4 regions of the Glutamicibacter sp. MCAF14 genome follow, and region 3 is predicted to be linked to each of the others. Evidence: riboswitches for the same ligand, from Rfam matches in the RefSeq annotation. Region 3 holds a riboswitch; each other region holds the start of a gene.
What was found. A riboswitch is a leader RNA that binds a small molecule or an ion and turns the genes downstream of it on or off. The one in region 3 is predicted to bind S-adenosylmethionine.
Positions count from the first base shown of each region.

Region 1 (7,259 bases), on a different contig from region 3:
GGGCGATGCCGGTCGGGCAGGCGGTGACGGCCACGATCTTCGGCCGCGCCGTGGCAGCGGGTGCTGCTGCTGCTGGTGCAGCTGGTGCGGCGGGGGCATCGGAGAGCACTTCGGAGACCAAAGCGACGATTTCCTCATTGCTCCTGGCTGCACGCAGGGCCGCGGTGAAGGGTTTCTTCACCAGTGCGCGGGCCAGCTTGGAGAGCAGCTTCAGGTGCTCCTTGTCGGCGCCTTCCGGGGCGGCAATGAAGAAGACCAGATCTGCCGTGCCGTCCTTGGCACCGAAGTCCACCGGGGTGCCCAGCCGGGCCATGGCCAGAGTGGGAACGGTGACCGCTGCTGATCGGCAATGCGGAATCGCGATGCCGCCGGGCACGCCGGTGGCCGTCTTCGCCTCGCGGGCCAAGGCATGCTCGGCCAATTCGGCGGCGCTGGCGGCTCGCCCGGCCTGCGTGATCTGCTGGGCCAGGTACTTGATGACGTCGGTGCTCGTTGAACCTAGATGCGCATCCAGGGTGACGAGCCGGGTTTCGATCAGATCGCTCATGGTCAGGATCCTTGCCTTGGGGTGAGTTCGATGACGCTGACCGCATCGATGCGGAGGTCGGTTGGGGTGGGGATGCCGGAGCCGGGCAGCGAGGCCGCCGCGGTTCCATAGGCGATGGCCTGGCGTAGCTTGAACGCCGGCAAGTGGCCTGCCGTGTCTGCCAGCAGATAGCCGGCCAGCGAGGAATCGCCGGCACCTACTGTGCTGCGCGGGGTGATCGGCTGCGGCCAGCCGTGCCAGCAGCCCTCGGCAGTGGCCAGTACCGCGCCGTGCGCACCCAGGGTGGTGAGCACCGCGGCCCCGGGACGGCGCAGCAGCTTGGAGCTGGCGCGAGCGGCCAGCCCGGGGTCCGCTTCGAGCTGACCTTCGCCCAGGTCCTCGCCCAGCAGCTCGGCAAGCTCTTCGGCGTTGGGCTTGACCAGATCCGGGATGTGGATCTCGCCGTGGGCGAAGAGCTGGCGCAGCGGCTCCCCAGAGGTATCAACTGCAATCTTCGGGCACTTCGCGCCGAGCTGCTCGCGCAACGACGCGGTAAGCAGGGCGTAGTAGTTCGCCGGCACACCGGGCGGCAGCGACCCTGCCATGACCAGCCAATCGGCGCCGGCGCAGGAATCGCGCACCAGCTCCGAGAGCTGCTCCAACGTGGCCGCGTCCAGCTCAGGACCGGCCTCGTTGATCTTGGTGGTCGATCCATCCGGTGAGGTCAGCGTCGTGTTGGTGCGCAGCGGAGCATTGATTTCCAGCGCCCGGTAGGGCAACTGGTCGGCGGCCAGGGCGACGATGAGCGGATCGTTTCCGGCTCCGGGGAGTACAGCGAGGGTCCGCTGCCCGGCGGCGAGGATGGCCCGCGCAACATTCACGCCCTTGCCTGCGGCCTGCAGGTGGCTGCCAGCGGCCCGCTGCACCGCACCGGGCTGCAATGCGGCGGCCAATTCGATGGTCTTGTCCAGCGCCGGGTTGCAGGTCAACGTCACGATCATGCGACCACCACTTCGACATCGGCCGCGTCCAGGGCGGCAGCGAGTTCGGTTCCGGGCTGCTGGTCGGTGACCAGAGTGTCAATGGCTTCCAGAGAAGCGAAGCGGACCAGGGTTTCCTGGTCGAACTTGGAGCTGTCGGCCAGCAGCACTACGCGGCGGGCACTGGCTACCAAGGCGCGCTTGACCGCTGCTTCCAGCGGGTCCGGGGTGCTCAGGCCGAAACCGGCATGCAACCCGTTGGTGCCGATGAAAGCGATGTCGGCCCGGTACTGGGAATACTCCTGCGCGGTGCGGGCACCGCTGGTGGCCCCGGTCAGGCCGCGGACGCGACCGCCGATGAGCTCCAGGGCGATGTCGGGACAATGGATCAGGGCCGAGGCGATGGGCAAGGCGTGGGTAATGACCACCAGTCCGGAGCCGGCGTTGGCCTTGACCATGCGCTCTGCGAGGATTTCGGTGGTGGTTCCGGCATCGATGATGACCGAGGCGTCTGAAACAGGAAGCAAGCCCAGGGCACGTTGCGCGATCCGGGCCTTGGCGTCGGAGTGGATGGTCGTGCGTACCACGTAGCTTTCCTCGCGGGTGCTGGCTTCGGACGTGGCCACCGCCCCGCCATGGACGCGACGCAGGCAGTTCTCGGATTCGAGCTGTGCCAGGTCGCGGCGGACGGTTTCCCGGGTGATATCGAAGCGCTGGGACAGCTGCGCAACGGAGACCTTGCCATCTTTTTCGAGCTGTTCAAGGATCAGCCGGTGTCGTTCTTCGGCGAACATTCATGCCTCCACGATTTGTCATGACCTGCAACACATGAATCTGTGTTTCCATGACTTTATGCCCGAATGCGTGGCATCGTCAAGCGAAAATGTGGTGAATATTTGGCAATTTCTGTGTTTGTTTGGGTTTGTTGGATATTAAGCCAAGTGGACGCGGGTGCGCCTGCTCCTTAATCGCGAAAATAAAATCCTGCTAGTTGCAGTCTTCTGCGCACAACAAAAGGCAGCCATGCCACCGTGAAGGTGGCACAGCTGCCTTGTGGGATTATCCAAGACCGCTTAGGCGAGCACCTGGCGCTTGGAAGAAATCACGCCGGTGTTGAACCCAGCCAGGCGCAGGCCGCCGTGGAAGCGGGCGTGCTCGATCTTCACGCAGCGGTCCATCACCACATTCATGCCGGCAGCCTCGGCCCGGTGGGCAACTTCCTCATGCCATGAACCCAGCTGCAGCCACAGGGTCTTCGCGCCTACGGCCAGGGCCTCATCCAGCACGGTGGGCAGGTCGTCGTGCTTGCGGAAGACCTCGACCAGATCCGGGGTTTCCGGAAGGTCGGCCAGCGACTTGTAAACCGGCTGGCCCAGGATCTCATCCAGGACCGGGTTGATGAAGTACACCTTGTACTTGGACGAGGACAGCAGGTAGGTCGCCACGAAATAGCTCGCGCGCGATGGCTTGTTCGAGGCGCCGACAATCGCGATGGTCTTGGTTTGGCGCAGGATCTCCAGACGCTGTGCGGCTCCCGGAGCTTCCCACGTGGTTTCAGCGGCGCTCATTAGTTCGCTCCCTTCGATGCTGCAGGAATGGCGCAGGCAGCGCCGTCATAGGTCGGTGCCGCAAATTCCTCGGTGGCACCAGCGACAGCTTCTTGCGAAGCGGTTAATGCCTGGTCCAGATCCCAGAGGATGTCCTCGAGGTCTTCCAAGCCCACCGAGAGGCGGATCAGATCTTCTGGCACACCGGCGGAGACCAGCTGGTCGGCGCTGAGCTGCTGGTGGGTGGTGGAGGCCGGGTGCAGCACCAAGGTGCGGGCATCGCCGATATTGGCCAGGTGGCTGGCCAGCTGCAGTGCTTCGATGAACTTGGAGCCGGCTTCGCGCCCGCCCTTCACCCCGAAGCTGAAGACCGAGCCGACGCCCATGGGCAGCAGTTCCTTGGCCTGGGCGTACTGCGGGTGGGATTCCAAACCGGCGTAGTTCACGTAGGTGACGCGCTCATCGGCTTCCAGCCAGGCGGCTACCTGCTTCGCGTTGGACAGGTGGTTGTCCATGCGCTGCGGCAAGGTTTCCAAGCCCTGCAGCAGCTGGAATGCTGACTGCGCCGGCAGCGAGGGACCGAAGTCGCGCAGCTGTTCGCTGCGCAGCTTGGTCAGGAAGCCGTATTCACCGAAGTTGTCCCACCAGGAGACGTTGCCGTAGCTGGCTACCGGTTCGGTCATCGTGGGGAACTTGCCGTTGCCCCAGTTGAACTTGCCCGATTCGATGACCACGCCGCCCAAGGTGGTGCCGTGCCCGCCGATGAACTTAGTGGCGGAGTGGATGACGATATCCGCGCCGTGCTCGATGGGACGCAGGATGTATGGGGGAGTGAGGGTCGAGTCGACGACCAGCGGGAGATTGTGGCGGTGCGCCACCTCGGCCAGGCCCTTCAGGTCGGCGATGTCGCCCGATGGGTTGGCCACGATCTCGGTATAGACCGCCTTGGTGTTCTCCTGGATGGCCGCTTCGAAATCGGCTGGGTCATTGGAGGAAACGAAGGTGGTGTCGATGCCGAAGCGGCGCAGCGAGACATCGAGCTGGGTGATGGTGCCGCCGTAGAGCTTGGAGGACGCCACGATGTGGTCTCCGGCCTGCGCCAGCGCGGCGAAGGTAACGAATTCTGCGGCCATGCCTGAACCGGTGGCTACCGCGCCGATGCCGCCTTCCAGCGATGCCATGCGCTCTTCAAAAGCGGCCACGGTGGGGTTGCCAATGCGCGAGTAGATATTGCCGTACTTCTGCAGGGCGAAGAGGTTGGCTGCGTCATCGGCGTCCTTGAACACGAACGAGGTGCTCTGGTAGATGGGCACTGCGCGGGCGCCGTGCTCGGCATCGGGGGTGCCGCCGGCATGCAATGCGCGGGTGCGGAATCCAAACTTGTGATCTGCCATGATGGCGTACGACTCCTTGTCGATTGGGTGTTCGCGCTCGCCGCACTGCGGGTCGCGATCGAGGCAGGAATCCCGGAATCAATGTCGCTTCCTGCCGTGGGACAACGGGTAAGCGGCTGCATCGTTTCTGGCGGTAGCACCGTTGCCACCGGATGTGGCAGGTTGCTGCGGCGTCAACGAACCAGATCTCTCAGCCGCTCGGGATGGTGTAATAATCTTCGCAACATGACCCTTCGTGACCCAACTATGAGTCGTAACGTTGCGTATTGAGGATATTTTCACAGATTATTCGACCCGCAGCGCCACCACTAAGCTGGAGCCATGGAGACTTCGTTGGCGCTGGTCCGGCACGGGCAGACAGATTGGAACCTTGCAGGACGCCTGCAAGGACGCACAGATATTCCGTTGAACGAGACCGGACGCGAGCAAGCCCGCGCGGCAGGGCGAGCGCTGGCCGGACAGGGCTGGAGCCTGATTCTGGGTTCTCCGCTGGAACGCGCGCAGGAAACTGCCACGTTGATGGCCGAGCAGCTCGGGGCTGCTACCGGCGATGCCGTCCCCGAACTCATTGAACGCGGTTTCGGGCCGTTGGAGGGCCGGATCATGGCCGAGGTGAGTGAAGAAGAGACGGCCGCCGCCAAGGACCAGCTTGAACCGCGCGCGGATATCCTGAGCAGGGCGATCCCAACGCTATTGGAACTGGCCAAGGCGCACGCCGGGACGAAGATCATGATTGTCAGCCACGGCGCCACTATGCGCAACATCCGTGATGCCCTGGCCGGAACCAAGGAAGCGCGGGGCGTGGAAAACGGTGAAGTGCTGGATATTGACTTGCACCGATTGCAGCAGCTGGCCGATGAACTGGATCTGGTCGCACTCTAGCGCCTGGCTTTGCCACCATCCGGGGGTGCGGGAAAAATTGTGGGCACCGGCTCACGGAACCGGCCCGCGGTACGTTTACAGGGTGAAGGCCCACGACGGGCTCCAGCTTCCAGGAGAGCCATGCAAGCACCGTTTGAACGGATAGTCCAAGAATATGGGCTCAACGTGCTGCGGGTCTGCCGCGCCCTGCTCGATGAGCACCGCGCGCAGGATGCCTGGTCCGAGACCTTCCTCGCAGCGCTGAAGGCTTATCCGAACCTGCCCGAAGATGCCAACGTTGCGGCCTGGCTGGTGCGCATCGCACGCAACAAGGCCGTCGACGAGTTGCGCAAGCACAAGCCCGAAAGCCTGGTCGAAATGGATCTGGAAGGCACCTTGGACTCCGGGCCGGGGCCCGGCGCGCAACTGGAAAATCTGCAGTTGTGGCATGAGGTCAACCAGCTGCCGCCCAAGCAACGGCAAGTGATTGCCTACCGGTACCTGGGCGGCCTGAGCTACGCGGGTATCGCCGGAATCATTTCCGGCAGCGAAGCAGCCGCGCGGCGCGCTGGCGCCGACGGGATCAAGAACTTGCGAGCCCGCCTGGGAGAATCCGAACTATGGCGGGAGCAGCCATGAACAAGAGCAAAGCGCAAGAACCAGGCACCGAGGATTCCGCGGTCCTTGCCGCATTGGGCCAGAAGCTCGCCGCGCAGGCACACGAGCAGGCGCTGGTGGATGTTGCCTACCGCATTGTCGACAGCCCGCTGGGAAGCCTGCTGCTGGCCAGTACGCAAAACGGCCTGGCGCGCGTCGCCTTCGAATCCGAGGACCATGACCGGATCCTGGAGCTGCTTTCCGAAAAGCTCGGTTCGCGCATCCTGCGCGATGCGAAGCGCCTGGATGCCGCAGCCCGGCAGCTCGATGAATACTTCTCCGGCCAGCGCCAAGGGTTCGAACTGGCCCTGGACCTGACGCTCTCCACCGATTTCCGTCGGCAGGTGCAGCTTCAGCTCGGGCAGATCGCCTATGGGCAAACTTGCAGCTACGCCCAGATGGCGCAGCAGATCGGCAAGCCCAAAGCCGTGCGTGCCGTTGGCTCAGCATGCGCCACCAACCCGATTCCCATCGTGCTGCCCTGCCACCGGGTGCTGCGCACCGATGGGTCGCTGGGCGGCTACCTCGGCGGGCTTGAGGCCAAGAGCGAGCTGTTGAAACTGGAGAACCCTCACTTCGCTGAACAGGGGGCAACCTTGTTCTAGGCACGAAGACGAATCTTAAACAATGCTGGGCTGGTGCCTTCCCTGCGGAAGGCACCAGCCCAGCATCTGTTACTGCAAGCTAGCAGCTAAGCAGCGGCTACTTGCGGCGCAGCTCGAAGCGGTCCGAGTCCATGACCTTGGCCCAAGCCTGGGCGAAGTCCTTGACGAACTTCGTCTTGGCATCGTCCGAAGCGTAGACTTCGGCGACAGCGCGCAGTTCCGAGTTGGCACCGAAGACCAGGTCCACGCGGGAACCGACCCAGCGGCCGTCCTTCGAGTGGTAGGTCTGCTCGTCCTCGGAAGCGGTCCACCCGATGCCTGGCTCCAGCAGGTTCGCGAAGAAGTCGTTGGTCAACGCACCTGGGTTCTCGGTGAAGACGCCCAAGTTCGAACCGTCCCAGTTGTTGCCCAGCACGCGCAGGCCGCCGACCAGTACGGTCAGTTCTGGGGCGGACAGGCCCAACAGGTTGGCCTTGTCGATCAGCAGGTACTCGCTTGGCATCTTGATGAAGCCCGAGTCGTAGTTGCGCAGGCCGTCGGAGACTGGCTCCAACCAGGCGAACTGCTCAACGTCGGTCTGCTCCTGGGTCGCGTCAACGCGGCCCGGGGTGAATGGAACCTCGATTGGCTGGCCAGCGGCTGCAGCAGCCTGCTCGACACCGACGTTGCCGGCCAAGACCACGACGTCA
Region 1 covers NZ_JBFREO010000005.1:232,964-240,222, reverse strand. The annotation lists gene AB4Y71_RS13140 (PTS fructose transporter subunit IIABC) at 1-547, opposite strand, end outside; gene AB4Y71_RS13135 (1-phosphofructokinase family hexose kinase) at 550-1,527, opposite strand; gene AB4Y71_RS13130 (DeoR/GlpR family DNA-binding transcription regulator) at 1,524-2,300, opposite strand; gene AB4Y71_RS13125 (CoA-binding protein) at 2,580-3,074, opposite strand; gene AB4Y71_RS13120 (O-acetylhomoserine aminocarboxypropyltransferase/cysteine synthase family protein) at 3,074-4,447, opposite strand; SAM riboswitch class I at 4,563-4,657, opposite strand; gene AB4Y71_RS13115 (histidine phosphatase family protein) at 4,769-5,329, shown strand; gene AB4Y71_RS13110 (RNA polymerase sigma factor) at 5,450-5,947, shown strand; gene AB4Y71_RS13105 (methylated-DNA--[protein]-cysteine S-methyltransferase) at 5,944-6,570, shown strand; gene katG (catalase/peroxidase HPI) at 6,668-7,259, opposite strand, start outside.
Region 1: linked by a shared signal. The riboswitch ahead of AB4Y71_RS13120 (O-acetylhomoserine aminocarboxypropyltransferase/cysteine synthase family protein) and the one ahead of AB4Y71_RS01290 (substrate-binding domain-containing protein) in region 3 are both predicted to bind S-adenosylmethionine.

Region 2 (7,259 bases), 140 kb from region 3:
CACTGATCCTGCACTCTCGATGATCGAGGTGTATACGCCGCCATGCACTACGTCCCAAGGGGTGTGGTGGTTCTCGTCCAGCTGCGCGTGGCCGCGTACTTCCGTGGCCGTGATTTCGTCGAATTCCAAACCGATGCTTTCGGTGAAGCGGCTGGTCTTGTTGGGAATCCGCGGTGCAGTGTTTTCCAATTGGTGATCCTCGGGCTAGTTCGACGTGCTGTCTTCGAGCACCTGGGCGCGCAAGACATTCTTCTGCACCTTACCAGTGGAAGTGCGCGGCAGATCCTGCGGGAACAGAATGGTTCTTGGCACCTTGAAACCGGCCAGCTTTTCGCGGGCGAATTCAATCAGCGTTTGGGCATCCAGGGTGGATCCGCTGGCGCGGATGACATAAGCCACCGGACGTTCGCCCCACTTCTCGTCGGCAATGCCGATTACTGCCAGATCCAGCACGTCCGGGTGCGAGGCCAGCGCCTGCTCCACCTCGATGGTGGAGATGTTCTCGCCGCCGGAAATGATGATGTCCTTGGCACGGTCGCGCACCTGGATGTAGCCATCCGGGTGCATGACGCCCAGATCTCCGGTGTGGAACCAGCCGCCATGGAAAGCTTGGGCGGTGGCGGCTTCGTCGCGGTAGTAGCCGATCATGACATTATTGCCGCGCAGCACGATTTCACCCATGCTCTGCCCATCGGCCGGAACATCGTTCATGTTCTCATCAACAATGCGCGCGGACTCGGCGGTGATCATGCCAACGCCTTGGCGTGCCAGTTTCGCGGCCCGGCCCGGGCCATCGAGCTCATCCCATTCATCCTGGTACTCGCAGACCGTGTACGGGCCGTAGACCTCGGTGAGCCCATAGACGTGGACGACCTCGATGCCCAGCTTTTGCAGCTTGGAGATGATTGCCGGTGACGGGGGAGCGCCTGCGGTGGTGATGCGCAGCGGGGAATCGAGCTGGTGGGCGCGGGTGGAGTCGGCGATGATGGAGCAGACGGTCGGGGCGCCGCACAGGTGGGTGGTCCCCAGATTCTCGATGGCATCCCAAACAGCATCTTCTCGCAACCCGCGCAGGCTCAGGTGGGTGCCACCGGCCGCCGTGACCGCCCACGGGGTGCACCAGCCATTGCAGTGGAACATCGGCAGAGTCCACAAGTAGCGGGTTTGTGCGGTGAAGCCCTGGTGGTGCGCTTCGCCCAAGGAGTTCAGGTAGCTGCCGCGGTGCGAGTAGAGCACGCCCTTGGGCTTGCCGGTGGTGCCCGAGGTGTAGTTCAGGGTGATCGGGGCCCGTTCGTCAGCGATCGCGTAGGGAAGCTTTTCATCGGAGGCTTCGGCCAGCAGCTCATCCAGGGTGGCATCGACCTGGACGTTTGGGCGTGCTCCGTCATATTGGTCATCGGTGATCTCGATGAGGGCATCCAGCGTCGGGTTCTCCCGGCGCAGGGTCTTGGCGTTTTCCAGCAGTTCGGTATCGGCGAGCATCAGCTTCGCCTCAGAATGATCAACGATGTACTGCAGTTCGTGGGCCGAAAGCCGGGTGTTCAGGGCAATGAGCACGCCACCGGCCAGCGGCACGGCGTAGTGCGCCATGAGCATCTCTGGAGTGTTCGGCGCCAGGACGGCGACGCGGTCACCGGGCTCAATGCGTGCTTTGAGCGCTTGGGCAAAGCGGTGCACTCGTGCTTCGAACTCGTTATAGGAATAGCTGCGGGTTCCATGGATGACGGCGCTTTTATTCGGGTAGACCTCGGCGGTGCGTTCCAGGAAGCGCAGTGGGGTCAATTCTGAATGGTTGGCCTGAATCTCTACCATGGTGTGGCTATTCCTCAATCGTCATCGCGGGTACGGTCAACATTAAGCAGGAGTGTGACTCAACGCACTCTGTGACCAATAATGGCATGAACCTCGGCGTCATGCGGAGAAACCAAGTTTCATTACGGTGGGCGGTAGGGAATTCGCGGCAGGGCTCTAGTTTCCGGAAGAATGCTGATCTCATGCCGATTCGGCGGTCGCGGGGCCTTGCTGCGCTCGTCGGCCGGAAGGTTCTAGCGACAACGTCATTCAACGAATAAAAGACTGCCAAATGCGCGCTAGTGATGGGTTGAATCGAACATTTCTTTAAATATTGCGATTTGCGAAGTGAAATGTTTGACGCTTCTTCGTCATGGGCCATATCGTTTTAATCAGAATCAAGAGCATCAGCTATAAGCCCTGGCTTGCTGATCGGCAACCCTCTCAACGGTAGTGGGGTGCTCCAGGTGAGGATTCGGTTCCACACAAAATGTGCTGGAACAAGTACCGCACACGGCGCGGGATATCAGCTCAAGCGGCTTCGGGTAACAAGAAGCCTTAGCTTACGAGCTACTGCGCGGTGGGCAAGACCGAAGGAATCGAGCCATGTCATTGAATCTTGAACTTGACCCGTTGACCCTACGCAAGGTGTTCGCTCAGCATCCCTCGGGCGTAGCCGCCCTTTGTGCTGAATTGGACGGCGAGAAGACCGGCATTGTCGCTTCATCGTTTACCGTTGGCGTTTCCCTTGAACCTGCATTGGTAATGTTCGCGGTGCAGAAATCCTCGAACACCTGGCCCAAGCTGCGCGACGCTGGTCGCATTGGTGTCTCGGTGCTCAGTGAACGCAATGAAGGTGTTTGCGCGCAGATTGCTTCGAAGAATGGCGATCGATTCCGCGGTATCGAAACCACCGGCACAGATCAGGGTGCGCTCTTTGTTGACGATTCCACGCTTTGGCTGGAGACCTCAATCTACAACGAAGTCGAAGCAGGCGATCACTGGGTAGTTCTTTTGGAAGTTCATGGGCACCGCACCTCAGGGCACCTGCCACAGATCTTCCATGATTCGCAGTTCCACTCGCTGCCAGTTCCTGAACTGGTATAAAACTCTCTTAGCTTTCAGCGCCGGCTGGTTCATTTAGTTGATCCAGTCGGCGCTGTTTGTTTTAAGCGCGCGCCTGTTCGCCTCATCGTTACGCACAATAAGTTATCCACCGGACCCTGGGATACGAGGGCCGCCGATTGTGGACTATTCACGGTTTTGACGTATTCGGATGAATTTAATCCGGGATGACTAAGGGTTTTGTGAAACTTCGAGTATCCACAAGGATATCCACAGAACTGTGGACTGGGGGTGGGGAAATGTGCACAAGGAGCGAAAAACCCCGGAAACTGGGTGATTTTGGGTGTTGATAACTCTGGGCGTGATGCCGTGACCTTCAATGAATATACTTTCTGTCCACAGGTGTGTAAACCGAAAAAGCCTAGTCAAATCTATTTTGATGGGTGCAAAGTGGGGTAATCCACAGAGTTCTCCCCAGACAGTGAACAGGGACGTCCACAGGTACAGCGTGGTTATCCACATATTCTGTGGATAATGAGGTTTACGCCTGTTAATAACACCCCTACTGTTGGCTTTGGGAGAGAAATATCCACAGGCGCTTAATATCCAAATGTCCGTGTCGACTGACATGATGGAGCGTTGCCATGAGGCAGGGAGAATTTTTCTCAGCGGGTCAATAGGGATGGAAGTGTCTGCAATGAGTGCTGAGCCGGTTTATGAAGGACGAGAATCCGACGCAGGGCGTAAGCCGCCACAGGATGTTGAGGCCGAAATGTCGGTCCTCGGCGGCATGATGCTCTCCAAGGACGCCATTGCTGATGTGGTCGAAGCCATCCGTGGCACCGACTTCTATCGCCCGGCCCACGAATCCATCTATGAGGCGATTGTTGACCTCTATGGTCGCGGCGAACCAGCTGATGCGGTGACAGTTGCCGACTTGCTGACCAAGCGCGGAGAGATTTCACGCATTGGCGGTGCAGCATACCTGCATAACCTCATCCAGCAGGTTCCAACTGCAGCCAACGCAGGGTACTACGCAGAAATCGTGCGTGAACGTGCTGTGCTGCGCCGATTGGTCGACGCAGGTACCCGCATTGTCCAGATGGGTTATTCGCCAGATGGTGAAGTTGACGCCATCGTCAACGAAGCCCAGGCAGAGGTTTACAAGGTTGCCGAAAACCGCAACAGTGAAGACTACGTGCGCCTCTCGGACATCATCGAAGATACGGTCGATGAAATTGAGAATGCGGCGAATGCTGGTGACGGCATTACCGGCGTACCTACCGGATTCTACGAATTCGATGAACTGACCCAGGGACTCAAGGGCGGCCAGATGATCATCATCGCCGCACGTCCTGCAGTGGGCAAGTCGACCTTCGCCTTGGACTTCGCCCGTTCGGCTGCCATCAGGCACAATATGGCTACCGTCTTCTTCTCCTTGGAAATGGGCCGCAATGAAATTGCGATGCGCTTGCTCTCCGCCGAAGCATCTATCCAGCTCCAAGATCTGCGCAAGGGTTCTGTCGAGGATGCCCAGTGGACCAAAATTGCCACCACGATGGGTCGATTGAACGAAGCCCCGTTGTTCATCGATGATTCTCCGAATATGTCCATGATGGAAATCCGCGCCAAGTGCCGTCGCCTGAAGCAGCGCAATGAGTTGCGCATGATTGTCTTGGACTACTTGCAGCTGATGAGCTCGGGCAAGCGCGTGGAATCACGCCAGCAGGAAGTTTCCGAATTCTCGCGTAACCTCAAGCTGCTGGCCAAGGAACTCGACGTTCCGCTGATTGCACTTTCGCAGCTGAACCGTGGCTCGGAACAGCGTACTGATAAGAAGCCGATGATCTCGGACCTTCGTGAATCGGGCTCGATCGAGCAGGACGCCGACATGGTGATCTTGCTGCACCGCGACGACGTCTACGACAAGGAAAACCGTCCGGGCGAAGCAGACGTAATTATCGCTAAGCACCGTGCAGGTCCGACTAAGACCATTACGGTGGCCTTCCAGGGCCACTACTCGCGCTTCAACAACATGTCCAACGAGGGTTAATCCCAGTCAGGACTTGCATGGCACCCACTATAGCCAGCTGATTGCTGGCTATAGTGGGTGCCATGTTCGATTCTATGCAGGCTTTGCTGTGGGGAACGGTGGCCGGCTCGGCCCTGTTGCTGGGCTCGGCGGCGGCGTGGTGGCTGAAGATTCCCAAGATCTGGGTCAGCGCCATCATGGCTTTCGGCGCAGGCGTGCTAATCAGCGCGTTGACCTTCGAGCTGGTGCTGGAGGCCTATACGACCGGTGGCCTGGCCGCTACGCTCATCGGAGTCATCGCTGGTGCCCTGCTGTACTTCGGGGCCAACCGGCTCCTTGACTGGCGGACCAAGCGGCGCCGGGCAAAGAAGGGCACGGGCGGTGCGGATGAATCCGCTGGAAGCGATCTGGCTGTCGGTGCGCTGATTGACGGGATTCCTGAATCGGTAGCGTTGGGCTTGACCGTGGTGGCCAGCTCGGCGATCAACCCGGCCATGCTCATCGCGATCTTCATTTCAAACGTCCCGGAAGGACTAGCCAGCACCGCGCAGATGAAAGGCGCGGGGCGAAAAGGCTCCTCGGTGGCGGCCCTGTGGGGATCGATCGCGATCTGCTGCGGCATCTCTGCGTTCCTTGGCGCGCTGCTGCTCGAATCCATGCCCGGAGAGGTTCTGGCTTTCGCCACCGCCGTGGCCGCCGGCGGCATCTTGACGATGATTGCCGACACCATGATTCCCGAAGCCTATGCCGCGGAGCACGACTACACCGGACTGCTGGTCACCACGGGATTCCTCGCCGCCTTCAGCCTGCACGTTACCGGAGGCTGAGCAAACCTGAGATCATGGTTCAATGCCACTGAAAAGCAGCAGCTCTTCTGCGTCTGAAACCCAGACAATCTACGCACCGCCATACCTTGCCACCACCCTTGGCATGTTCGTGCTCGTATTCCTAGTTGCCTTTGAATCCATGGCTGTTACCACCGTGATGCCAATGGTCAGCGAACTGCTGGAGGGTGAACGCTACTTCGCCTTGGCCTTCGCAGCGCCCATTGCCAGTGGCATGCTGGGCATGGTCGCTGCAGGTGAGATCACCGACCGCTGGGGGCCTAAGCATCTGCTGCACATTGCGGTAGCCGTGTTCTGCATCGGTTTGGTGATCTGCGGTTCAGCGATGACTATGCAGATGCTGATTGGCGGGCGGATCTTGCAGGGAGTCGGCGGCGGTGCAATTACCGTGGCCCTCTATGTGCTCATTGCCCGCGCGTACCCTGGGCACCTGCATTCAAAAATCTTTGCCCTCTTTGCTACCGCCTGGGTTATTCCGGCCATGGTCGGTCCGTGGCTGGCCGGGCTGATTGCCGTGCATATCGGCTGGCGCTGGGTCTTTTCCGGTGTGGCCATCCTGGTGATCGCTGCTTTCGCCGGAATCATCCCCAGCCTCAGATCCATGAGCTCTGAACGCGATCCCGAATTGGGTCCGATTTCAGTGAAGCGCCTGGCGCTGGCCGGGCTCACCGGCCTGGCCGTTATTTCCATGAACTTGTTGGGCAATTTGCATAGCAGCTGGTCGCTGGCAGGCTTGCTGCTTGCCTTGGTCGTGGCGCTGGTAGCGATCCGACCGCTGCTGCCCAAAGGCACGTTCACCATTCGCAAGGGCCTGCCGGCTACGATGATGACTCGAATCTTCGTGACCGGCGCATTCTTCGGGGTGGAGGTCTATCTTCCCTACCTGCTGCGCGAGGATTACCAGCTGACTCCGGACCGTGCTGGCCTGATCCTGACAGCATCCGCGTTGTGCTGGTCCATCGGCTCCTGGCTGCAAGGAAAGCTGGGGGAGAAGGTCTCTAACTCGCGGTGCATCACCGTGGGTGCGCTCGCCGGCAGCGTGGCAATTGGCACTGCGCTGGCCACCGCTATCTTCCACCCTCCGGTGATCGTTCTGGTGTGCGGCTGGGCTGTGGGCGGGTTCGGCATGGGCATGATCTTCCCGCGCCAGAACGTGAACATGCTGGCCCTGTCGGCCAAGAGCGAGCAGGGGTTCAATTCCTCGGCCATGACGGTGGCGGACTCGTTGGGAAATGCCGGCGCCACCGCCATCGGCGGAGTGATTTTTGCAATGGCAGCCACGGGGATGGGATTCATCTCGGTCTTCGGCTTCAGCATGATCCTGATCCTGATACTGATCGTGATCTCGCCGCGAACCAAGGGAATCGCGCCCGCGGTGCAGGATTAGCCTCGCGGCAGGATCTCCAGATGGGCCTTGGTTGGCTGTACAAGGTGCTGGTCGTATTCGGTGTGCTTGGCAACGTAGGACTTCACGTACGGGCAGACCGGAACAATCTTGGCGCCGCTGGCAATGGTGTTCTCCAAAG
Region 2 covers NZ_JBFREO010000001.1:136,168-143,426, forward strand. The annotation lists gene AB4Y71_RS00655 (PaaI family thioesterase) at 1-189, opposite strand, end outside; gene AB4Y71_RS00660 (long-chain-fatty-acid--CoA ligase) at 205-1,812, opposite strand; SAM riboswitch class IV at 2,188-2,304, shown strand; gene AB4Y71_RS00665 (flavin reductase family protein) at 2,398-2,898, shown strand; gene dnaB (replicative DNA helicase) at 3,554-4,909, shown strand; gene AB4Y71_RS00675 (ZIP family metal transporter) at 4,972-5,715, shown strand; gene AB4Y71_RS00680 (MFS transporter) at 5,738-7,120, shown strand; gene AB4Y71_RS00685 (GNAT family N-acetyltransferase) at 7,117-7,259, opposite strand, start outside.
Region 2: linked by a shared signal. The riboswitch ahead of AB4Y71_RS00665 (flavin reductase family protein) and the one ahead of AB4Y71_RS01290 (substrate-binding domain-containing protein) in region 3 are both predicted to bind S-adenosylmethionine.

Region 3 (7,259 bases):
TGGTTAAGGCAGAGTGGTTCGAATAACCACCATTAGTGCCATGGCACAGATCCTCAATAACCGCTTACGTGTTTCTGCCACCACGTATTGTGTGACAGATAAGATGAGGGCATGAGTGAAATGGAGCAACCTCGATTGGCTAGCGCTTTGGCGCAGAAGGTCGTCGACACCATTGCACCGACCATCAATCGCAATGTGAACATCATGAATGCCCATGGGGTGATCATTGCTTCGACCGATGCCGCGCGCATCGGTACCCTCCACGAGGGCAGTGCCCAAGCTATTCGGCGCGACGAGGTCATCCGGGTCAGCCAAGCAGACGGGTCAGCGGGAACCCAGCCTGGAGTCAATGTGCCGTTCGCGCTCAACGATCAGCTGTGCGGCGTGGTCGGGGTGACCGGTGCGCCTCATGAGGTGGAGCCCTTGGCCGGGCTGATCGCCTTGACGGTCCAGCTGCTCATCAATCAAGAACGCGAACACTCGCGCAGTGCCCGGCGTGAAACTGAAGCCCGCGATATTATTTCGGCTTTGATTGCAGGACGCGCTGCCCCTGAAGTCATTGACCGCTCGCTGAGCGCTCATGGCTTGCGGGGACCGAAGCAAATTGAGGCCTGGATTCCTCGAAGCGTCGAGGAGCCGCTGCTGGAGCAGCCGGCGAAGGAGCATGTCCGCACCTCGTGGATCAATCTTTCTGGTGCGTACTGGAGGCTCTGCGCAGCCAGCAAACCCGCGTTCGCCCCGGAACATGCAAACCAGGAGCGTTCCTTGGTGTCCGCAACCGTAGAATCGGCTTCGGAACTCATGGCTGAAACCGAGGCGCTGCGCGCAGTGCTGCGCTACCCTAACCTCGTTCCCCGCAGTTCCCAGCGCACAATGTGGAGCAGGGAAATTGCGGTGGCCATTGCCCGCACCCCGGCGCGCAGTTTGGAGCATGTGGCAACTACAGCGCAACGACTCAATGCGGAGCAAGCCAGAACCCTGCTGCTCGTGGCGACTGCTGCGTCGATGAGCCAAGCGGCCACCGATCTGCATATCCACCGAAATACCCTGGTGCAACGGCTGGAACGGATCAGCCAGGTCAGCGGTATCGACGTTCGGCAATCCAGCCAGTTCCTGAAGCTGCAGCATGGAATCTATGCGCGAGTGGCACTGAGCCAATTGGACATTTTCTAATCCCGCACGATGCCCTGCACTTGCCGGTACTTTTCGTCCGCACAGCCAAACCCAGCCCCTGCACACTTGGTTGAATGCACATATCGCAACTGCTGAGTGCAGGCAATTATGGTCGCGTGCCCATAGGTATTCGGGTTCCCGTTTCCTAGTATTGGCACAATGATCGATATTTGTGCCAAGGATTCGGGATTGCCCCTAGCTATCTGGCCAAATAGGCGAAGCCTTGAGCAGCTTTGCCGATCAAGCTGATCCACCGGTTGCACTATTGCACGTTGGACGCAGAGAACTACCGATATTGGCAAAGGAGCCAACTTACCGTGTATGAACTACTTGTTCTGCTGATCCTTGTGGTGGCCATCGTGATGGTCACGGCACGTTTCAAGATCAGCCCCTTCCTTGCCCTCATAGGCGCCGCGATCCTTGCCGCCTTTGCCTACCGCATCCCGCTGGCTGAAGTAGCATCGACGGTCACCACGGCCTTCGGCAGCACCATGGGCAATATCGGCTTGGTGATTCTCTTCGGTACGATGATCGGCGTCATTCTGGAGAAATCCGGCGCGGCGATCTCCATGGCAGATGCACTGATCAAGGTTCTGGGTACACGATTCCCCAACCTGACCCTGTCGATCATCGGCTACATCGTTTCCATTCCGGTTTTCTGCGACTCGGGCTACGTGGTCCTTAACTCCCTTCGCAAAGCCATCACCTTGCGCACCGGTGTCTCGGCGCTGGCGACTTCTATCGCGCTGATGACCGGCCTGTATGCCACCCACACGATGGTGCCGCCAACTCCGGGCCCGTTGGCTGCGGCAGAAAGCATCGGCATTGCCGAGAATCTGGGTTTGATCATTGCAGTCGGACTGCCAGTTGCCGCGATCTCGGCCCTTGCAGGCTTGGCCTACGCCAGCCGGTTCAACAAGTCCAAGTGGACCCCGCTGCCCAGCGACGACGAGCATGACATCGCCGAACTCGACTACGAGCAGCTGCGTGCAAGCTTCGGCAAATTGCCTAGGCCGGCGATGGCATTCATGCCGATCCTTGTTCCCCTGGTACTGATCTGTGCCGCCTCCATTGCAAAGCTGCCATCGCACCCTATTGGCGAGGGAACGGCACTTGAGATCCTTTCCTTCCTTGGTACTCCGGTTATCGCGCTGATCTTCGGCCTGTTTGCCGCGACCTTCCTGTTGCGCGGTGGCAACAAGCTGTCGGTCTTCAATGAGCAGATGAAGGAAGCGGTGCGCACCGCCGCTCCGATCTTGCTGATCACAGGCGCCGGCGCTGGCTTCGGCGCGGTACTGGCCGCTTCGGACCTGACCACGATCCTTTCCGATTCACTCAGCGGACTGGGCTTGGGCCTGGCCGTGCCATTCTTGATCGCTGCTGCGCTGAAGTCCGCGCAGGGCTCGTCCACCGTTTCAATGGTGACCACTTCTGCTCTGGTCGCCCCGATGCTCGGTTCGCTTGGCTTGGATTCGCAGCTGGGCATGGTGCTTACCGTGCTGGCTGTCGGTGCCGGTGCAATGGTTGTTTCGCATGCAAACGACTCGTACTTCTGGGTTGTTTCGCAACTCAGCCGGATTCCGGTCATCACCGCGTATAAGACCTTGAGCGTGGCGACCGCCATCCAAGGCACTGCGGCGTTTGTGACCGTACTGATTCTCGGAGCCGTACTGCTGTAGTAGGACGCTGACCGCGCAAGCAACGGATCGCACCATCTGCCGATGGTGCGATCCGTTGCTTTAAGCATGTGTCTGAAATTGGTAGCCGAAGAGCGAAGGCCTGCCCGCTAGACGCGTCGCGCGGCCTTGTTCGCTTTGGCAGCCGAGACCATCAGCAACACGATAATGGCCAGATAACCTGCGCCGGTCGTGGCGAAGGCGAAACCGAACTGGCCCAGCACGCAGAGAATCGCTGCACCGGCCAGCATGGCCCAGCCTGCCCATGAAGCCGCGGCCATCAGCGGCGCAGCCTTCCGATGCCCTGCCAGCCAGACCTCGTCGCTGGCCAAGGTATGGCGCGTCTTGATGCCGATGGCCGCATTGCGCGCGAGCTTTCCATCCCGGGCCATGGGTGCGAGGAACGCTGCCACCAAAGTGATGCCCAGCAACCCGAGCATGAAGGGGATGACGCCTGCTGGATCCACGTTCCACCTGTTCTGACTATTCGCCGTGAACAGCCATCCTATTCGGAGGCAGAGCAGTTCCCGAGTTCAAATTTCGTCATTCAAGGGTCATATGACGGCCGCGCTGCCATCGATCAGGCAGGCAGGAGGCTCGAAGATGACGTATTTTGTCCTGCCGTTCCCTCGTATGACAGTGCCCTTCCAAGACTGCTGCCGGCAGTGGTTGACTCGGAGCACAACCCATCCAGAGCGGCTGAGAGACCTGGCTCCGCGACGCCGCAGCAAGCCTGCATCCCGCAGGTAGTGCTAACGCCAGGATCGATGGAACTTCCGGGCCACGAAGTGTGAACTTCTGTTCGGGATCCCTCGGTTCAATATTTCCACGAGAGGGACGGCATGACTCGCACTCGACCGAACACCTTAAAATTTCTTGCCACAGCCATGGCAGCAGTAACACTGCTTACCGGTTGCTCGCTAAAGGAGCCACGCCCAGAATTAGCGCCGGTTGCGGCGCAAAGCAGCAACCCGCAAGAGGAGCAGAGTATTGACGATGTCCCTTCACTCGAGGGCAAAAAAGTTGGCATCGCTGCCAAAGACATCCTGCACGACTACTCGCGTGTGATCTACCAGCAAATCCAAGAACGAGTCGAAGAGCTTGGCGGAGAAGTCATCGCTACCCAGGCCGAGGCCAAAGATGAGAAGCACGTCTCTGACGTGGAAAACCTGATTACCCAGTCTCCAGACGTCATCGTGGTGATCTTGGGTGATGCGCAAACGCTCACCCCTGCCTTGGCTAAAGTGGACGCCGCCGGGATCCCACTGTTCACCATCGACTTCCAGAGTGAATACTCGAAGAACAATGTCACTAGCGACAACTGGAACGTAGGAACCACGTTAGCTCGCACCATGGCCGAGGACCTCCATGGCAAGGGCAAGATCCTAGTATTCAATGGCTTCCCCGGCGTGACTCCCTGCCGGATTCGATACAACAGCTTGAACTTGGTTCTCGAAGATTATCCAAACATCGAGAAGATCTCCCCTGAACTGCAGGACAAGTACGAGGGCACTATTGAAGATGCCAAAAACCAGATTCAGGATCAGCTGCGCAGGCTGCCAGCAGGTGAAATTGACGCAATCTGGTCTTGCTGGGATATGCCGCTGATTGGTGCTGCGCAGGCCATAGACCCTACGGATAACGACATCAAGCTCTACGGTGTGGACGCAGAACCTGGAGCCTTGGATTTGATCGCGAATCCAGAGAGCTCATACCAATTCACAGTCGCCCAACCCATCAAGCAAATGGCCACAACCTCGGCCGCGAATATCGCATTGTTCCTTGATGGACAAACTGATCGGGTTCCGAATACCAGCTATGTCGAGCCAATTTTCGTCGACAAGGAAAACGTGAATCAGGTGCGCAATGACAACGGGATCTAATGAACTGCTGAGCATGGCCGGCATACGTAAATCTTTTGGCGCCGTCACTGTGCTCGACAATGTCCAACTTCGACTGCGGGCTGGCGAAGTACTCGGGTTGGTGGGCGAGAATGGCGCAGGAAAATCCACTCTGATAAAAATCCTCACAGGGCTGTACACCCTAGACTCTGGGCAGATTGACCTTGCTGGGCAGGCTGTCCAAATTCGCCGACCGGCCGACGCCGAAGCATTGGGCATTGAAGTCATCCATCAGGACCGTCACCTGGCCGGTCGCTTGACCGTCGCCGAACAACTGTATCTGGGAACTACCAAGAGCCGTGGACTCTGGCGCCGTGAGCGTAGCGTGCAAGAAGCAGCTCGGGCCGACATCTTGCGAACCACCGGTCAGGAGCTGGATACGGCGGCTTTCGTTGATGAGCTGAGTGTTGCTCAGCAACAACTGATCCAAATAGCCCGTGCAGTGTTGGCCGAACCCAAAGTGCTGATCCTGGACGAGCCGACCGCGCCGTTGGCCAATGACGAAGTCGCACAGCTTTTCGGCACCATCCGCCACCTGCGCGATCGTGGTGTAGGAATTATTTTCATCTCGCACTACCTGCAAGAACTGCAGCAGATTACCGATCGGATCACGGTGTTGCGCAACGGCAAGAATGCCGGCGATGCCAGCTTCGCGGACGGGGACAGCATTGAAGATGTCATCGGCTTGATGCTAGGTAATCAGGTCAATGAATTCTCACATCAGAAGCACGAGGTACGTCCTGTTCAGGGCGAGCCTGCCCTCGAACTGGTGGACCTGTCGGTCGCTGGCAAGTTGGGCAACATCAATCTCGCGGTAGCCCCCGGAGAAATCGTCGCCGTCACGGGATTGGTGGGATCAGGTATTGAGGTGCTCGCCGATGCGATCACCGGCCTCCATTCACACACGGGCTCTGCCGTGTTGCACGGTCGACCGGTGACTTCTGCAGCTGACTTTGTCGCTCGTGCCGGCGCCTACGTCCCATCGAATCGACACCAAGATGGAATCTTCTTGCGCAACACCGTGCGTGAGAATATTGCCGCTGCAAGCCTGCGAAAGCTCGGACGGCGCCTGGGCTTGCTGGATGCTCGCAGGGAGCGGGATGCCGCCAGCGAACTGGTGCAACGCTTGGATATCCGTCCAGCCGATCCAGAAGCGGTAGCTTCCGGCCTCTCTGGTGGTAACCAGCAGAAGACCGTTCTGGCCCGCTGGCTGGCCAAGGGATCAGACGTTCTCGTCTTGGACCAGCCTACGTCTGGTGTTGATGTGGGAAGCCGTGCGCACATATACACGCAGATTTCAGAGTTGGTTCGAGGGGGAGCGGCAGCGCTATTGGTGAGTGTGGATCTTGAAGAGGTAGTGGGCCTTGCCGACCGGGTCTTGGTGCTGTATCGCGGTCGAATCATCGCTGAACTGCCATCTAACCAGATGAGCACCGAAAGTATCTTGCATTTGGCTTCCAGCGGTCAAGCAACCGGAACACAACGCGAAGAGGTGAACGCATGAGCGCCACGCTCGCTCCTATCAACGATGCACCTGCGCTTGGTACACGGCGTAAAAAGCCGAACCTGGCCGCTTGGACCGGCTACGCCGGCATTGCCGCGGTACTGCTGATGTTTGCTTTTGGCTCACCATTTTTCCTGACAGCGTCGAATATCGCCACCATCCTGACACAGGCTTCGGTCTTCGGAATTGCCGGAGTGGGACTCGCGATGGTGATCATCGCTGGAGGCGACGATGTACTCAACGGAGGAATCGACCTTTCCACCGGTGCGGTGGCAGGACTATCTGGAACGGTGACCGCTCTGGCCGCATCAGCCGGAACCCCGGGCTTGCTGGCGGTGCTCTATGGAGTGCTGGTTGCCACCGTGATCGGCGTGATCAACGGCCTCTCGGTCACTCTGGGCCTGCGCCCGCTGCTGGCGACCTTGGCGACTATGGGTGTAGCCGCGTCACTCGAACTAGTCTTCAACCAGAATCTGAAGATCGCGGTGACCAGTGGCTTCTTTGAGACTGCACGGGGCACTGTGTTCCTGGGGATCCCGTTGGCTGCCTGGATCATGCTGCTCATCGGGGCACTGGGCTGGTGGGTATATGGCAAAACCAGCTGGGGAGTGAACTCCTACGCCGTGGGTCAGAACCCTACCGCAGCCCAAGTGGCGGGACTTGACCCGCGGAAATACCGGCTAGCCAGCTATGTACTCGGCTCGGCACTGGCTGGCCTGGCCGGAACGCTAATGGTGGCGAGGCTTTCGGCCGCAGTCCCGGGCATTGGTACGCAAATTCTGCTGGACATCATTCTGGTGGCCTACATGTCCATCATTTTCTCTCGTCGAAGACTGGTCAGCGTAGTTGGCACCGTATTGGCCGCGGTGCTCATCGCCGCCCTGGATAACGGACTGACCTCGCTCGGCGTCGCTAGCCAGTGGGTTGGTGCGGCCAAGGGCATGTTGATCCTGCTGGTACTGGCTAGCGTGACCCTGCGCGGAAGGAAGAACCGATGACCGCCAC
Region 3 covers NZ_JBFREO010000001.1:273,740-280,998, forward strand. The annotation lists gene AB4Y71_RS01275 (CdaR family transcriptional regulator) at 112-1,173, shown strand; gene AB4Y71_RS01280 (GntP family permease) at 1,491-2,852, shown strand; gene AB4Y71_RS01285 (SdpI family protein) at 2,960-3,316, opposite strand; SAM riboswitch class I at 3,533-3,623, shown strand; gene AB4Y71_RS01290 (substrate-binding domain-containing protein) at 3,737-4,732, shown strand; gene AB4Y71_RS01295 (sugar ABC transporter ATP-binding protein) at 4,716-6,254, shown strand; gene AB4Y71_RS01300 (ABC transporter permease) at 6,251-7,252, shown strand; gene AB4Y71_RS01305 (ABC transporter permease) at 7,249-7,259, shown strand, end outside.

Region 4 (7,259 bases), on a different contig from region 3:
AAACAGATCGGCACCATCGATGCCTTCGGCCATTTCATCAAGCTCTTCAAACAACGAGATCTGGAAGACCGTCAGCTTCAGGTCTCCCTCCTTCGGCTTGTCATTCATTGCCTGAGCTTCGTCCACTAGCGCTTTGAGCTTGGCGAACATCGGGTGGTTCAATGAGAACCAGGTGTTATCAGGCAAGCGTAGCTTCATCCGGCCATTGCTCATGGCCTCGACAATCTGTGCAAAGGGAACTTCATGGTTGCCCACGGTGATCAACAGGCCAAGATCCAGCCAGTCGGTGCGTTCGTGGTTGACGGCGTTGATCTTCAGCTGGGGGAGCTCACGCAGCTGGCGGAAAGTTGGACGCGAACCCTTCTCAAGCAGCTTGATCCCTGGAAGCTGTTCCAGCTCGGGCAGGATTTCAGTGACGAAATCTATGGTGTCATCGCGGGCATAGAACTTTGGCGACAGGCTGGGATTACCGCCTTCTTCATGAGCTTCGAAGACTTCATGCACAGCGCTTCGAAGCAGTTCCTCGGCCTCGAAGTCGTAAACCTCTTGATCGCTGGGAATACCCGGATAGCGGATCTCGAAGTCGACCGATGCTGTGTCGTTAGGTTCATCCTTCTCGTTGAACTCTCGCTTGTACGCCACGGTGACCTGAACGTACGGAGGCTTCAGAACCGGCAGCTCCAGCTCTTCGCTCGTGCTTCTCAGCTCGAAACGCCGAGCCAAACGAGGGTAGGAGGACTCGAAGAAATTGTTGATCTCAGACTTTGGCACGGTAACTGGCCTGCGGTCAACGTACCAACGCCGATGCGCGTCAGGGATCGGCTCGAGACTTGGTGCAAGCCAAATTTCATCAGGCTGGGCCAGCTGAGCGTAGAAGCCATGCTCGGCAATGACACCGCTTGGAGCCTCAGGTTCAAGGACCAGATCCTGATTGGCAATGTGCAGGACTCCGTCCAACTGCAGGTGCTGTTCGTTCAACGAAGCACGCATGCTGAAGCTGGCTGGATCAACGATGCGCACGCGCTGCTCATTGCGGGTGGTGATCAGCGGGATGCCCAGCTCATCGGCCTGTTCGAGCAGTGGCCAGAGCAGGTCAGAGGCGTACTCATCCAAAAACAGCCAGTCTTCATCGACTTTGAACTGCAACTGGGTATCGCTGCGGGCCATCGAGGCAAAACGGGTAAACCAGTGGTGCTGGGCACGCAGCAAGTTCCAGCCGTACGTCTTGAAGCCTAAGGTCGTCCAGCGAAGCTGGCCGCGAACCCAACGGCCCTCGGTATTGCGCACCATCGGGCGAACACCCAAGCGGAAACGCTTATTGCGGGTCGGGTGGGGGATGGTGCCAGTTGGCATCCACTGTTGCTGCTGGGTGGTGTCCTTTGAATCAAAGAGCAGGAACTGAAGGGCCATCGGCACCACAGCATCGTGCTGGGAACCGAGCAACCCGTCGGCAGGACCAGGTTCGGATTCTTCAAACCAGGAATCTATTTGTTGGGACCAAACGGTGTTCGGCTTTTCTTCCTGAGTCGGCAAAGTTCGCGGCTGTGAAGCGATCTTGTTGGAGATGATGGCCAGTGCGGCGATATGCGAGCAGATGCCAGGCGCGTCGCAGGTGCACTCGCAGGAATCGATCTTCCACTCTTCGTTGTCCAAGCGCACTTGAATCATCGGAGCGTACTCTTCACCGGACTCGGTGACGGTACCTTCGATTTGTTGGGCGTCTTCGTCGAATTCCACGTCAACCACGGAATTTTCTTCTGCAGCCAGGGTTTTTCCGTAGAAGAAAGGCGCGTTGCCCAGAAAAGCCAGTAAATGGCGGGCATCAATGGTTGGTGGAACAGATTCACTCATCCTCTCATCGTTTCACGTTCCGGGCCGTGGTGAAAGTTGAAGAGCTTTTCTGTGAATAATCACTATCTGTGACGTAGCGTGTAGCTATGTCCCAAGTGTGGCCCTACCTTCCAGCACGAGCGGTGAACATAACATCGCTCGTTGAGTTCGATCGGCTTGCAGCCGAGGCGTTGGCATCTCACCGCGCCCGCGGGAAAAATTGGCGCGTGCACCGCGTTGATCTGCGCGAACGGGATACCGTGCTCAATTCCCTGGACCTTTCCGAAGCACTGTTCATTGATTGCCAATATTCCTCCCAAGGCCAGCAGATCGTGCAAGCCACCGGCGGGCTATGCATGAGTTCGGGGTCCGAGCTGCCCTTTGAAACTGGTGCCCGGGATTTGTATTCAGCCGATGAGCTGTACTCGGGAATTCGGACCCAGACCTACGAACACGTGCCTGATGCGAAGATCTACGCGTACTCGCAACAGCATGTCGCGGTGAACGGCAATAGCGATGACAGTGCGCTGTCCAAGACGTTGCATGATCACCATATTGGCCAGGCGCTGGTCTCAGCGGTGTATGAAGGCATGTTCCAGGACACTCCGATCATCGGGGTGATGGGCGGCCACGCGATGAACCGCGGCACTGTCGAGTACGCGCGAGCTGTAGAGCTGGGGCGGATGATTACCCGGGCGGGCTATGCGGTGGCTACCGGCGGTGGGCCTGGCGCAATGGAAGCGGCCAATGCTGGAGCGTGGTTGGCTGACTATGAACCAGAGGACATCACTACGGCGTTGCGGATGCTGGCCGAGGCGCCGGATGCGATTCACCAGCGTACCGGTTGGGCAAGAACCGCGTTGATGGTCAAAGAACGCTTCCCCAGCCAGCGCCAGTCCCTTGGCGTGCCGACCTGGTTTTACGGTCATGAGCCGCCGAACCTGTTCGCCACCGGGATTGCCAAGTTCTTCACCAATTCCATTCGCGAAGCTATTTTGCTGGAGCAATCCAATGGAGGGCTGGTTGTCCTGCCAGGGGCCGCTGGCACGGTGCAGGAAATCTTCCAGGACGCCTGCGAAAACTATTACGCCACTGGGGCCCGAGTGGTGCCGATGGTGCTCATTGGCAAGGACTACTGGACCAAGGACCTGCCGGCGTGGCCGTTGCTGCAAGCACTGGCCAAGGAGCGGGTCATGGAGCAGAAGATCGCGCTAGTGGATACGGCCGAAGAAGCCATGGCGTTCATCGAATCCATGACGACGCTGCGCCGGCGCACCCGGCATCCACAGGGTAGCTGAATGAGGCATGGAAAATGCTGGTACAGACGAAGCTGTACCGGCATGCACAAGGTGTCGGGCCGCTAGCTGACGCTGACGTCGAAGATCAGGCCCAAGCAATAGGTGACGGCAGCCGCTCCCCAGCCGATGGCCAGCTGGCGCAGGCCTCGTTTGAATGGGGACGCGCCGGAGAGCAAGCCGACGATGCCGCCGGTAATCATCAAGGCGATGCCAACCAGCACCACGGAGACGATGACTGCGCTCAGGCCGGATAGGCCGAAGATATAGGGCAGGATCGGCACAATAGCGCCGGACGCAAAAAGGAAGAACGAGGTAGTGGCCGCTCCGGTCGCCGATCCCAGCTCTTCATGTTCCTTTTCAAGTTCTGCGCTGCGGCCTTCTGGGTTCAACGAGAAGCCGGGATTGCAGTCACAGGAGAACATGCCCATGCGTTCGGCCGCACGGTGCTCGGCATCCTCATCGCTCATTCCTCGGGCCTTGTAGATCAGCAGCAGCTCGTTGGCATCGAGGTCCAGGTTCGGGGCTGCAGTGAGCGTGACCTGGGTTGGGCGCGAAGCGGTCAGCAGCTCGCGCTGGGAACGTACTGAAACGTATTCGCCAGCGGCCATGGACAGCGCACCGGCCAGCAAACCAGCAACACCGGAGAACAGCACGAAGGTTGCCGAGACACCGGTGGCGCCGATACCCATGATCAGCGCCAGGTTGGAAACCAGCCCATCGTTGGCACCGAAGACCGCGGCGCGGAAGTTGCCTGAAAGACGTGCGCGGCCAGCGGTAGCCAGCGCACGGACTACTTCCTCGTGGACCTGTTCGTCGGCTGCCATCTGTGCGGTGGCATCTTTGTCATCACGGTAGGGGGAGCTGCTTTCCGAGCGCTGGGCCATGGCCAGCACGAACACCGAGCCCAAGTGCAGTGCTAGGAAACGCAGCATGGTTCGGCGCAAGGATGGACGAACGTCTTTGACGTGTCCGCCGAGCTTGGTCCGCCAGTGTTCTTCGTGGCGTGCTTCGGCTTCGGCCAGGCCTAAGAGGATCTGCCGTTCCTGCCCGGTTTTCTTCTCCGCGAGGGCACGGTAGATGGCGCCTTCGGCGATTTCGTCGGCGAGGTATTGCCGCCATCGCTTAATCTGAGTTTTGCTGGGTTCGCTTGCTGAGTGCTGTGACATCGTGAAGATGACTCTCCTGGTACATGGAGTTTCCCAATGAAACCCGTGGGTCGGATCAGCTACCCAGTTTAGTCAGGGCTCCGTTGCTTGGGAATTTGGCAAGGCTAAAAGCAAATTTCTTGCCTGCAGGATCTGCGATTGCTGGCACTACGAGCAGCAAATTTGATGTTTCCGGGTCGAAGATCGGCCGTCTCGCGCACCGGGCAAGGAGTCGTTCAAGCCGCAGCGGATCCGCTACATATCGGATATGCCAGTGGCCTTCGGCTTTGAACTGCACCTGTCCGGTCTGGCGGTCGATGATTGGCAGGATTGGATACGTCATGGGGCTGCATCTCTCTGGCGAGCTCTTGCCCGTGCAACTGTTGATGCGCGGACCGCTTCCTCATCCGAACCACCCATGAACTTGGGGTTGGTGTGCGGCCAGTCGGAGCTTGGCGCCGCATCTCGTGAAGCAACAATTCTGATGCTACTGCCGGGGTGAGGACTTGAAGAAGTCATGGGGCGAAATATGACTGCCGCTTCGCTGCTGGAACCAGATGCAGTCGGCACACCAGGCCACCGAGCTGTTCACGACTCATAGGCCGTTCCCTAGGCATCTTCGGTGGGGTGAACGGGGCAGAAAGAATGCCGATAGAGATCACCGCGTGTTTACCATTGGTAAACTTGCTCCGCAGGCCTTGAAACCGAAATGGATTGGGCTTTGCCGCTATGAGAATCGTCGATGGAGCCAAACGATGAAAACCTTGCCAGTTGAACCAACCGGTGCAGCGATCAACATTGGCGCGCGGCTGCGCGGGGTGCGCCAAACCCAGCGCATGACCATTGACCAAGTCGCCGAGCTTTCGGGACTGACCAAGGGCTTCCTCTCACGCGTCGAGCGCGACCTGACCAGCCCGTCGGTCTCGACCCTCTTGCGGCTGTGCGAAGTACTGAGCATTGAAGTCGGTACGCTCTTTGAAGTTCCGGAAACCAAACTTGTGCGTTTGGAGCAGGCTCCTCGCGTTTCCCTCGGCGGTGATGGCATCACGGAGCAGCTGGTTACGCCTCGCAGCGAAAAGCGGGTGCAGATGATCCGTGCCGAGATCGCGCCGAAGGGCACCGGCGAAGCGGAACTGTATTCGGTGGATTGCGAGCTGGAAGTGCTGCATGTGATTGCCGGCAGGTTCGTGCTCGTATTACCTGATCAACGAGTGGAACTCGAAGCTGGCGACACTATAACTTTCCCCGGCCGTGAGCCGCACAGCTGGGAGAACGAGTCCGACCAGATCGCCGTGGTTACCTGGACGCTGATTCTCTAGTTGTCCGTCTCCAGCTTCTGTTCTGGAGGTGGGACAGTCCCTGCACAGCCTTGCGTTGGCTGATGGGCCGGCAAACCGCGTATTCTAGAAGCATTGCGTTGATTTGGGCGCTGGGATCGATAAGTGATGGGAGAGGTGTGAAAACAGGGGAACCGACCACAACGCATGACCAATTGCGCAGCATCAGCTGGTGGGCTTCGATACTTTTCGGTGTCCTTGTCGGCACCACCCTGACCTGGATCCGCACCCAGCGCAATTTCTTTTTCATCGGCGCTGCGATTCTGGCGATCGTGATCGTGACCATCGGGGTGCGCACGATTCGCCGCCGCGCACGCTTCCCACTGATGGCCCAAGCTCATACCTCGTGGGTCTACATGTTGTGGACCGGGGTCTTGCTGATCTTGGCTGGACCAGTTCAGCTGGTGTACGTAGCCGATGATCTTTCTGAACTGACTATCAAGTCACTGATCATGTCCGCAGGTTTTTGCCTAGGTATCCATGAGGTCGATCGTGCGCTGGTTAAAGCCAGCAAGAAGCACTCTGACGAGAGCTGACCATCTTCATTGGGCGAAATAGCCTGAAATATAGTCAAAACTCCAAGACTTTGGCACCACGCGCTGGAAGTGCTTGCCCAGCAGAATCGTAGTGCTGCCAGCTGAACGCCAAGAACATAGTTGAAGCGAACGCCGCCACCCAATCCCGGGTGGCGGCGTTCGACATTTCTCCTGGATTCTTGTGGCGGAGGAAGCCTGATCTTGACGTGATCCAGCAGACAAAATAGCATAATAGAAAACTGAAGTTTCGTATTAGACAACTCTGGCTTTTGTGCTGTTGTGTCTTGGGGAGGAAGTTGCGATGAAGGAAATCCGTATCGAGGAAAATGGTCGTCTAGGGCCCATCAATGCTGCGATGATTCCGCGCTATGCAGGAGGCGGCACCTATGCCCGGCTTCCACGACTGGACCAAGTGGAGAAAGCCGACATCAAGATTGTCGGAGTGCCGTTTGATACCGGTGTTTCCTATCGTCCCGGTGCCCGCTTTGGTGCCAACCACGTACGTGAATCCTCGCGCCTGATCCGCCCCTACAACCCGGCGACAGATACCTCGCCGTTTGCGCAGAGCCAGGTGGCTGACGCAGGGGACATGGCGGTTAACCCGTTCAATATCAATGAGGCCATTGAAACCATTGAACACGAGGCACTGGAGCTGACCAGCGATGGCTCCACCCTCGTCACCGTTGGTGGCGACCACACCATCGCGCTGCCCTTGCTGCGTGCCGCTTCGCAGCGCGCTGGAGCACCAGTTGCCATGCTGCACTTCGATGCGCACCTGGATACGTGGGATACCTACTTCGGCGCTGAATATACGCACGGCACTCCGTTCCGCCGTGCTGTTGAGGAAGGCATTTTGGACACCGAAGCAATCTGCCATGTCGGCACCCGCGGTCCGCTATACGGCAAAAAAGACTTGGAAGATGACAAGCGTTTCGGCTTTGGCATCGTGACCAGCTCCGATGTCTACTACCAGGGCGTATGTGAAATCGTGGACAAACTGCGCGATCGCATTGGCAATCGCCCACTGTACATTTCGGTGGACATCGACGTGCTTGACCCGGCTCACGCCCCGGGCACCGGCACCCCGGAAGCCGGCGGCATCACCAGCCGCGA
Region 4 covers NZ_JBFREO010000007.1:41,922-49,180, forward strand. The annotation lists gene AB4Y71_RS14785 (SNF2-related protein) at 1-1,851, opposite strand, end outside; gene AB4Y71_RS14790 (LOG family protein) at 2,058-3,128, shown strand; gene AB4Y71_RS14795 (VIT1/CCC1 transporter family protein) at 3,191-4,294, opposite strand; gene AB4Y71_RS14800 (hypothetical protein) at 4,350-4,616, opposite strand; SAM riboswitch class IV at 4,633-4,746, opposite strand; gene AB4Y71_RS14805 (cupin domain-containing protein) at 5,029-5,592, shown strand; gene AB4Y71_RS14810 (hypothetical protein) at 5,730-6,146, shown strand; gene speB (agmatinase) at 6,448-7,259, shown strand, end outside.
Region 4: linked by a shared signal. The riboswitch ahead of AB4Y71_RS14800 (hypothetical protein) and the one ahead of AB4Y71_RS01290 (substrate-binding domain-containing protein) in region 3 are both predicted to bind S-adenosylmethionine.